2 regions of the Clostridium sp. LXY-7 genome follow, and region 1 is predicted to be linked to the other one. Evidence: predicted binding sites of a transcription regulator. Region 1 holds the regulator's gene; the other holds the start of a gene.
The links. The regulator Rex, encoded in region 1, represses fermentation and respiration genes when NADH is low (regulators of the CRP and FNR family bind a similar motif). The targets are predictions, from matches to a motif close to ATTGTTAANNNNTTAACAAT.
Positions count from the first base shown of each region.

Region 2: a site for Rex is predicted at 2,227-2,246, ahead of ACI48Q_RS17095 (CD0519/CD1768 family membrane protein). Genes of this name have one in related genera too.

Region 1 covers NZ_JBLLJL010000004.1:280,621-286,493, reverse strand. The annotation lists gene ACI48Q_RS14555 (electron transfer flavoprotein subunit beta) at 1-634, opposite strand, end outside; gene ACI48Q_RS14550 (acyl-CoA dehydrogenase) at 648-1,787, opposite strand; gene ACI48Q_RS14545 (short-chain-enoyl-CoA hydratase) at 1,814-2,593, opposite strand; gene ACI48Q_RS14540 (redox-sensing transcriptional repressor Rex) at 2,813-3,451, opposite strand; gene abc-f (ribosomal protection-like ABC-F family protein) at 3,772-5,685, shown strand; gene kamE (lysine 5,6-aminomutase subunit beta) at 5,819-5,873, opposite strand, start outside.
Region 2 covers NZ_JBLLJL010000005.1:155,067-160,195, forward strand. The annotation lists gene ACI48Q_RS17090 (Ppx/GppA phosphatase family protein) at 1-884, shown strand, start outside; gene ACI48Q_RS17095 (CD0519/CD1768 family membrane protein) at 978-2,156, opposite strand; gene ACI48Q_RS17100 (phosphoenolpyruvate carboxykinase (ATP)) at 2,554-4,308, shown strand; gene ACI48Q_RS17105 (acyl-[acyl-carrier-protein] thioesterase) at 4,303-5,043, opposite strand.

The DNA.
Region 1 (5,873 bases):
CAACATTGATGTCAGCAACACTCCATACTTTGATTTCTTTTTCTTTAGCCATTGAGAATATGTTTTTAACGTTCATGTATCTTGGAACGTTTAAAGTTTCGATAGCTGTTAAAAGAACTGGAGTTTTAACTTTTAAGTTCTCATATCCATCTTCCCATGCTCTTCTTACTTTTAATTCACCTTCTGCTAATTTAGAAACTTCTTCAACATAAGTGATTTGTGGAATATTTAAGTGCTCAGCAATTTCTGGTCCAACTTGTGCTGTATCTCCATCAATAGCTTGTCTTCCTGCAAATATTACATCATAATCTAAGTTTTTAATAGCAGCTGCTAATGCGTGAGATGTAGCTAATGTATCAGCTCCTGCAAAAGCTCTATCTGTAACTAGGATAGCTTCGTCAGCTCCCATAGCTAAACCTTCCTCTAGTGCTACTTTAGCTTGTGGAGGTCCCATTGTTATAAGAGTAACATGAGCACCGTATTTATCTTTCATTGCTAATGCTTCTTCTAAAGCATTTTTGTCATCTGGATTTATTATTGAAGGAACACCATCTCTTATAAGAGTTCCTGTTTTTGGATCTATTTTAACTTCATTTGTATCTGGTACTTGTTTTACACAAACAACTATTTTCATCTTCAACTACCTCCTATTTTAAAACGTTAGCTGCGATAACCATTCTTTGAACTTCAGAAGTTCCTTCATAGATTTCAGTTATCTTAGCGTCTCTCATCATTCTTTCTACTGGATATTCTTTTGTATATCCGTATCCACCAAATATTTGAACTGCTTTTGTAGTTACTTCCATAGCTACTTCTGAAGCAAATAATTTAGCTCTTGCAGCGTCTAATGAATATGGAAGACCTTTGTCTTTTCTGTCTGCTGCTTTATAAACTAAGTTTCTAGCTGCTTCAACTTTAACATCCATATCAGCTACCATCCATTGTAATCCTTGGAATGCTGATAATGGTTTTCCGAATTGTTTTCTTTCTTTCATGTAAGCAACAGCTTCATCTAGAGCTCCTTGAGCAAGTCCTAGAGCTTGAGCTGCTATTCCAATTCTTCCTCCATCTAGAGTTTGCATAGCTATTGAAAATCCTTTTCCTTCTTTTCCAAGCATGTTCTCTTTTGGTACTATACAATTTTCAAATACTAATTCAGTTGTTGAAGATGCTCTTATTCCTAATTTTTCTTCAACTTTTCCTATTGAGAATCCTGGGAAGTCTTTCTCAACTATGAAAGCTGTTATTCCTCTTGTTCCTTTTGATTTATCAGTCATAGCAAATACTACAAATGTATCAGCTACTCCTCCATTTGTTATGAATATTTTTGAACCATTTAATACATAATGGTCTCCTTCTAAAACAGCTGTTGTTTGTTGTCCAGAAGCATCTGTTCCAGCATTTGGCTCAGTTAATCCAAAAGCACCTAATTTCTCACCTTTAGCAAGTGGAGTTAAATATTTTTCTTTTTGCTCTTGTGTTCCAAACATATATATTGGAGCTGCACATAATGATGTATGAGCAGAAACTATAACACCTGTAGTTCCACAAACCTTAGAAAGTTCTTCTACTGTCATAGCATAAGATACGTTGTTTCCACCTGCTCCACCAAACTCTGTTGGGAATGGTATTCCCATCATGTTATATCTAGCCATTTTTTTAACATTTTCCACTGGGAATTCTTCTGTTTCATCTATTTCAGCTGCTATAGGTTTTACTTCATTTATAGCAAATTCTCTTACAAGTTGTCTTACAAATTCTTGTTCTTTACTTAACGAAAAGTTCATTTTCCATACCTCCAATTATTAACGGATTATCTATTATTAAAATGCTTGTCTCTTTTTTCTAAGAAAGCAGTCATACCTTCTTTTTGGTCTTCCGTAGAGAAACAAAGTCCGAAAACTTCTGCCTCATACATAACACCACTATCTATGTCCATCTGCATACCTTTATTAATAGCTGATTTACACATCCTTACAGCAATAGGTGCATTTTTAGCTATTTTAGTAGCCATGTCCATAGCTTCTTGCAAAAGATTTTCTGGTTCCACAACCTTATTTACTAGTCCAATTCTTAATGCTTCTTCTGCATTTATCATTTCACAAGTATATATTAGTTGTTTTGCCATTCCTTCTCCTACTAATCTTGCTAATCTTTGAGTTCCTCCAAAGCCTGGTGTTATACCTAATCCAGCTTCCGGTTGGGCAAATTTAGCTTTAGATGATGCTATTCTTATGTCACATGCCATAGAAAGCTCGCATCCTCCTCCAAGAGCAAAACCATTTACTGCTGCTATTACAGGCTTTTCCAACATTTCTAATTTTCTAAAAACTTTATTTCCAAGTGTTCCAAATTCTCTTCCTTGAAGTGAATTTAACTTTTGCATTTCTGAAATATCAGCTCCAGCAACAAAAGCTTTTCCTTCACCTGTTAATAAAACTACATATACATCTTCATCTTTTGAAACTTCATCAATTACACTATTAAGTTCTTTCAGTGTATCTGAATTTAAAGCATTTAAAGCTTTTGGTCTGTTTATTTTGATAACTGCTATGTTGTCATTTTTTTCAAGAATAATGTTGTTATAACTCATTTTTAATTCCCCCATGAACGTACTTAGTATCGTTTATTATTTTGTTAATTTAATAACAAAATAATAGTGATTGAATCCAAGGACCTCAATCACTATTATACTGCTATTATATATACTTTTCAACTTGATTTGAGAAATTCCTATATATTTTTTAAATTTTCATAAGATTAAACCATTATTTTTAAATTTTATTAATTTTATTTTTAAAAATATATCATTTTATTCCATTTCTCGTTCGTTTAATAAATAACTTAGTGTCATCAAGCTTTCACTTAAATGTACATTTTCAACAATGATATCTTCTGGAACCTTCAAATCTATTGGAGCAAAGTTCCATATAGCTTTAACTTCATTTTTTATTACTATATCACACACACTTTGTGCTCTATTTTTAGGAACACATATTATTGCAATATGTACTTTATTTTCTCTTAAAAAACCTTCTAATTCATCTATATCCTGCACTTCTACATCTCGTATTTTCAGACCTATTAATTTTACATTAATATCAAAAATACCTTTTAAATTAAATGCCATTTTCGTAAACTTTGTATAATTAGCTATTGCCTGACCTATGTTACCAGCACCTATAATTACAGTATTATATTCTTTATTTAAACCTAATATTAAGGATATCTGATAGAGCAATTCCTTTACATTATACCCATATCCCTGTTGTCCAAAATCTCCAAAACAATTTAAATCTTGTCTTATCTGCGAAGCAGTAAATCCAATTTTCTCGCTTAATTCTTTTGAAGATATTCTATCTACATCATTTTTTTCTAACTCTCTTAAATATCTATAATACTTCGGAAGTCTTTTAATTACTGCCATTGATATATTCTTTTTTCTATCCACCATCTTCACTCCTTACTTAAGTTTTTAAAATTTTTTATATCTTATACTAAGTATACTTTTAGCCTAATATTTCAAATTAATTCTTCTATACTCATAACTTTTATTTATTTATTTCTTATTATTATATAATACATCAACTATATTATACTATAAAAATTTGTACGTATTCTATATTTTTTTATAAAATTCAACATAAACATTGATATTTTAAAAAAATTTCCATATAATTTCTATTTATATAACAGTATTGGTTAATATTTAACAAACAATTTAAAACTATAGATATTCATGTTAAAATATCTATAGGGACGGTGAATAATATGATAGTTTTAAGTTGCAAGAATATAACTAAATCTTATGGAATAGATGTGATATTAAAAGATGTAACCTTTAATGTTAATGATGGAGAAAAAATTGGATTAATTGGAGCAAATGGCGCTGGTAAATCAACGCTTTTTAAAATATTAACCTCTCAATTAGAATATGATTCTGGAGAGCTTTTTATTGATAAATCTAAAAACCTTGGTTATTTATCTCAAAGCTTATCATTAGAATCTAATAATACTATATATGATGAATTACTATCTATTTTTAAAACCTTAGTAGACATGGAATTAAAGCTTCATGATTTAGAACTAAAAATGAATGAACCTTATGATGCCTCTAAAGAAGATTATCATAATAAAATAATTAGAGATTATACAACCTTAACTGAACTTTATGATAATAGGGGTGGATATACTTACAAAGCAGAAATTAGTAGAGTATTAAGAGGTCTTGGCTTTACTGAAAATGATTTTGACAAATCAATAAATATACTTAGTGGCGGCCAAAAAACTAGAGTTGCTCTCTGTAAGTTACTTCTTACAAAACCAGATATACTGCTCCTAGATGAACCCACAAACCATTTAGATTTAGATGCTATAGAATGGCTTGAAGGATATTTAAAAGAGAATAAAGGTACTATCATAATAGTATCTCATGACAGATTCTTTTTAGATGCTGTCACTGATAAAACTTTAGAGTTAGTAGGTGGTAAAGTAGATATATATAATGGTAATTACACAGCCTTTGTAGACTTAAAAAAGAAAAATCAAGAGATATTGATGAAAGCTTATGATCTTCAACAAGTTGAGATTAAACGTCAAGAGGAAATAATAGCTAGATATAAATCATTTAATAGAGAAAAGAGTGTAAGAGCCGCTGAAAGTCGTCAAAAATCACTTGATAAGATAGATAGGATTGAAGCCCCTATAACAATTGAAAAAGCATCTAAAATTAAATTTGAAACTCAAATTAAAAGTGGTAATGATGTTTTACATATAGAAAATTTAAGTAAAAGTTTTGGTGAAAAACTACTATTTAGAGATGTCTTTATGGATATTAAGCGTGAAGAAAAAATAGCACTTATTGGAGAAAATGGTCGCGGAAAAACCACTTTATTTAGAATAATAATGGATAAGATAGAAAATGATTTAGGCATTAAAGTTCTTGGTAAAAATGTATTTGTCGGATATTATGATCAAGAACAATCTAATCTCAATAATGATAAAACTATTATAGACGAAGTTTGGGATGATTTTCCCCATATGACTACTACTGAAATTCGTACTTCGTTAGCTGCTTTTTTATTTACAGGAGAAGATGTTTTTAAAAATATATCCACCCTTAGTGGCGGTGAAAAGTGTAGAATTAATCTTCTAAAATTAATGCTCTCTAAGTCAAATTTTTTATTACTTGATGAACCTACTAATCATTTAGACATTATATCTCGTGAAGCCTTAGAAAATGCTATTTTAAACTACGATGGAACTATACTTTTAATATCCCATGATAGATATTTTCTAAATAAAATTATAAATAAGATATTTGAATTAAATGAAGATGGAATAAAAGAATATTTAGGAAACTATTCTTATTATGTGGAAAAAAAGAATAATCCAAATAGATTCGAAGAGTTTGAAGAATATAATGGATTAACTAAAACGCAAATAAAATTGGATAAGAAAAAGAAAAAGGAAGTTGAAAAAGCTGAACGTGAAAAAAAGGCTTATATTAAATCTCTAGAAGATAAAATTGCCTTGCTAGAAGAAAATCTTGAAAATCTTCAGGGACAGCTTTGTCTAGAAGAAATCTATTCGAATCCTGAAAAAAGCGTAGAAGTAAATAATCAGATTCATGATACGGAGAAAAAATTACAGGATCTTTATGAACAATGGGAAGAGCTAGTTTAAATGAAACATTCGGTACTTTCTCTATAATACATAAAAAGCATGGTGATATTTCACCATGCTTTTCTCTATTTAAAACCCCATCATGTAAAAAACCTATTTTTTCTTATTCAATCCTTATTAGCTTAGTGTCCAGTTAAGCTAATTTTCTAGCTACTATCTCAGTTACTGAGAATGTTGCAACATCATCA
Region 2 (5,129 bases), on a different contig from region 1:
TAGTTGATATTATTGCAAAAAATAATATTAGGATACTTGATAAAGACAAAGAGCACTTAATGCTCGGTGAAAATTTGAATATCAATAAAAGTATTTCTCATGATAAATTAGCGGCTGCAATAAGTTTGCTTAAAAAGTATATTAGATGTTGCATCATAAATGATGTGAGTACCATAATTGCTGTTGGTACTGAAGCATTAAGGAAAGCTGAAAATAGCGACTATGTTATAGATACAATAGAAAAACAATCAAATCTTAAAATTAAAATACTATCACCTAAGGAAGAGGCATTTTTTGAATTCCTTGGAGTTATGGAAGAATGCCCTATACATAATGGAGTTATTATGGACACTGGAGGAAGTAGCACAGAACTAATTCATGTAAGCAATAAAACATTTGTGGATTCCATTAGTTTACCCTATGGAGCTATAAATGTCAGTGAAACAATAAAGTTTAATTCTTTAGGCAATTATATAGAGTGTAGTTATGATCAAAATTTTTTCAATAATATATTTAACCAAATTTCTTGGTTAAAAGGTACTAATGGCTTTCCACTTATAGGTATAGGTGGTTCCTTTAAAAACTTAGCAAAAATATATAATAATAAAAATTACACATATAGTGTAACTAATACTCTCTCTATATCTATTAATGAATTTAAAATTTTACACGAATATTTAAAGAATTCCTCCTACAAGGAAAGAGACAATATTTATGGATTGTCCAAAAAAAGAAGAGATAATATACTTGGAGGTTGTGAAATAATATCTTCTCTATTAACCTATAGTGAATTTTCTAACATACACATATGCAGTGGCGGCCTTCGAAGTGGTATCTTGATAAATTATATAAATACTGAAATGAATACAAAATTATGTAAGTAGTTCTATAATAATATGAACTAAATAAGGATTTTAAATTACTATTAGTTGTAAGTAGCATCAAAAATAATAATTTAAAATCCTTATAATATTCGTTTAAGATATGATATTTATAATTAGAATCGATAGTTTAAAAATTAAATTCGCGGATATCCCAGCTACCATACCACCAATAGTGTGACTTAAAATAGCTTTTCCTGTTAATTCTCTGCATTTTAAACCATCCATCATAGCCACATGAGTACTTAAATATCCACTCCAGCACATTCCCATAGCTGTAAATACCGCAATATCATTGGCTCCTATTAATCCTTTTTGTAACATTTGTGGTACTAAACCCATGGCTGCACCTACAGCTCCAAGAGAAGTTATAGGAAAGGCAATTGCCTCAGCGCTAGTAAATCCAAATAATGGCTCTATTATAAATCCTAATGCTCCTCCAATTTTAGGAAGTAGTGCAATGCCTTCAAACGCTGCTCCTGTATAAACACCCGCCTCTGAAGTACCATTGGTTAACATTAATACCAATGTACAAATAATTAATACTCCTGGAATTATAGTTAATCCCATTTCAACACCAGATTTCCCGCCTTCTAAAACAGATTCCATAAGCCTTGACCCTATGCTTCCTTCTCTAATCTCTCTATAGTTTATAATATCTAAAGTATCTTCTAGCTCTACTACGCACCACTGGTCTTTTCCATAATGCTTGCGAGTTTGTGACAACATGAGTCTTACACTTACAATACTTCCTATAATAGCTCCTACATTCCCTATTATAGCTGCTAATATAAAATTTTCAGCACCTTGTGATTTTTGTCCCATCATAAAAGTAGTGATTATGAGCCCCATACCAAATGCCGTTCCTAAATTAGTTAATGCCGGAAGTTGATATTTTTTAAAGTATCTTCTAAACCCTTTATCATCGGCCAATGTAAGTATAGCTGGATTATCCGAGAAATATGTTGCTAAAATTCCAACAGTACTAGCTCCTGGTAAATCATATATAGGCTTCATTAGTGGGGATAATATCTTGTTTATTATTGATACTACCCCAAATTCTGAGAGTAAACTAGATATTGCTCCTGCTAGTACCGCTATTGCCATTATATAAAACACTGTATCCATTAGTAGTCTATATGCTGTATTCATAAGGGTATTTACCATATTTATTCCACCCATTACACTACCAATAAATGCAAATAATCCAACAAATATAATTATGCATATGAACCCTTCTGCACTTATAGCTTTTTTAATCTTTTTTTCTACCATCATATCGCCCCTTAATATTATAAAATTTTTATAGTATATTTGTTTTTTCATTATGTTGTATTTAATAAATTTTGTCAATTATATTACAATATTTCAACTTAATTCAAAATATTGTGATATATTTCTCAGTTATCTTTCCTGCCTATTTAATTTTATTTATGAATTTTTATTTTTTAAATATTTCATTTTTCTAAAAATTATGTTATAATCCAACTTATTGATACCACTTTTCTTAGAATTCATGTGTGTTTTCACATCTATATTTTCACAATGCGAATATATACACTTTTTTTCCTGCATAATAATATGAAATTATAATCTCTCAAAACAAATACTTATAATTTCATGTAACTATATTTATTTTTATTTTAGAATTTAATAAAGGGGGACTAACTATATGAAAAAAGAATTTTCTTTAAGTAATGACAAGGTGATGATAAATTTTTCTGCTAAATACTGCGATACTATAGAAAAATTACTAGACAGTTATGGATTTAGGAGAGTTATAATATCTTATTGTACTAGAATTAAAAACAGAAATTCCAATGTATATAAATTTTTAGAGGAAGCCTTAGCTTACACCTCTAATGAAGAATCTATGATAGATGAAATGATTGATTTATTTAGATTACTTACTGTCCTAAAATCAAAGGAAATAGTAAAACTAAATAATAAATATGAAAAAATTTTAGAGGATACTGATGATTTTTTTGATTTTGTTGATGATTTCTATGGTTATTGGCGAAAACTTGAGAGATATTCAATTCTTCAAAATACAAAGATAGCTGATGGCCTTGCCTCTGTAAGTTTCTTAGAGGCAAATAGTAAATTTGCACAACTCATACTTGATTTTTATCGAAAGCTTCAAGAAAGTGTGCTTTCATCAGAACCCAATGTATATCGTCAAATATCAGCAGGCGCAAATGCAGGTGTAATCCTAAGCAATACAGTATGGCCTTGTCCTTATGAATACGAAGCTTTAGAAGAAATTCCATTCATAAATACTATAATGTTACAAGCACCATTTATAAATTATCCTAAAAAAAATACTAGGAGTGGATTCTTTGAAGAAACTTTTAGCAATCCATTAACCGATTCTACTATAAATAAGGATCACTTTTTTTGTTATCCCGCAAAAGTTGGTGAGTTAATGGCTTTCATTTATTTCCATAGAGATTTAATGGCTCACGGTATAACATTATGTAACTTATTTGAAATGGCTAAGGAGGAAGAATATAGAGGAAAGAAGCCTGATATAATTTATGTGTTTGGTGCTAAAAATGAGCACGCTGAAGTTAAGACTATTTTTTATGACGATGTAAAAAATCATTTAATGCTTGGCTACGTAAGCTATAGTGAGGCTATAGATTATTTTGGATATATGAAAAAAATGACTTTAACCCTTCATAATTTAATAATGATTAAACGTGGTTATTTACCAATTCATGGTGCTATGGTTAACATGATAATGAAAAATGGTAAATCTGCTAATGTACTTATAATGGGTGATAGTGGAGCTGGTAAATCAGAAAGTTTAGAGGCTTTTAGAGGACTTAGTGAAGATTATATAAGTGATATGACCATAATATTTGATGATATGGGTTTTATAAAATCTAGTGAAAATAATTCCAAGCCTTTTGGCTACGGTACTGAAATAGGTGCCTTTGTACGATTAGATGATTTGGATCAAGGTTATGCTTTCAAGGAAATTGATAGAAGTATTTTTATGAATCCTGATAAAACTAATGCTAGATTAGTAATGCCCGTGGCTACTTATAAAGAAATTATTAAAGGTTATCCTGTGGATTTATTTCTCTATGCTAATAACTATGATGACATTAAAACTGGAGAAAATGCCATAGAGTACTTTGAAGATATAGACACAGCTATAAAGGTATTTAAAGATGGTGCAAGGATGGCCAAAGGTACAACTTCTGAAACGGGCTTAGTTAAATCTTATTTTGCTAATCCTTTTGGACCTCATCAGAAACAAGCGGAAACTGATATATTGATATCTCAATACTTTAATGAATTTTTTAATACTGGAGTAAAAATTGGCCAAATAAAAACCTGCCTGGGCATCCCTGGAAAGGAAAAAGATGGGCCAAAGCAGGCTGCTATAAATTTATTTGATATAATAAAAAACTTATAATTGCTCAACCAATATTCTACTTTGGAAAAATTGAATATCATCATTTATGCCTTCTATGCAATAAGTATGGGGGGCATCTTCATATATTTTTATTGTAACTATAGTGTCACCTGAAATTTCCTTCATATAATTGACTTGGATATCTTTAATTCTATGTTCACTATGCCACTGGGGTGAAAATAAATCTTCTACAAACTTTATGTAATTAACATTATTAACATGTCCATTTAGGTCCAAATCACTATAATAAACTTGTCTCTTCTTAACATCAATTAGGCTCTTTCCCATTTTAATTTTATCTAATTTCCCTTGCCCGTTATCTTTTATGTTCAAAATATCTACTGGACATACTCCTGGTCTTTGAGGAAATTTAGAACTTTTGTCTAATATTAGATAATAATTGAGTCCTGTTCCAATCAGATTATTATTTTCATCCCATATATTAAATCTTCTTTTAAAAAATAATCTTTCTACTCCTGACATTATAGTTTCTACAGAAATATTTTCACCCTTCGTAGGCATTCTATTCATTGATAATCGCAATCTAGAAACTACCCAAAATAAATTTGCTTTATTCATGCTATCAAAATCTACACCTACTTTTCTGGCATGATTTTCACACACTTGTTGTATATAATTTTCCATTGCATGTATAGTTAATTCTCCTTTGAAATCTGTTTCATGGAAATCAATATAAAAATTTTCACTGTATTTCTCACTATATTTTTCACTCATAAATCTTATCCTCCATACATAAATCTATTATTTAAAGTTTAATTCACATGGTGCAGTGAAGTTTTGTCATATAAGCTAACTTTATT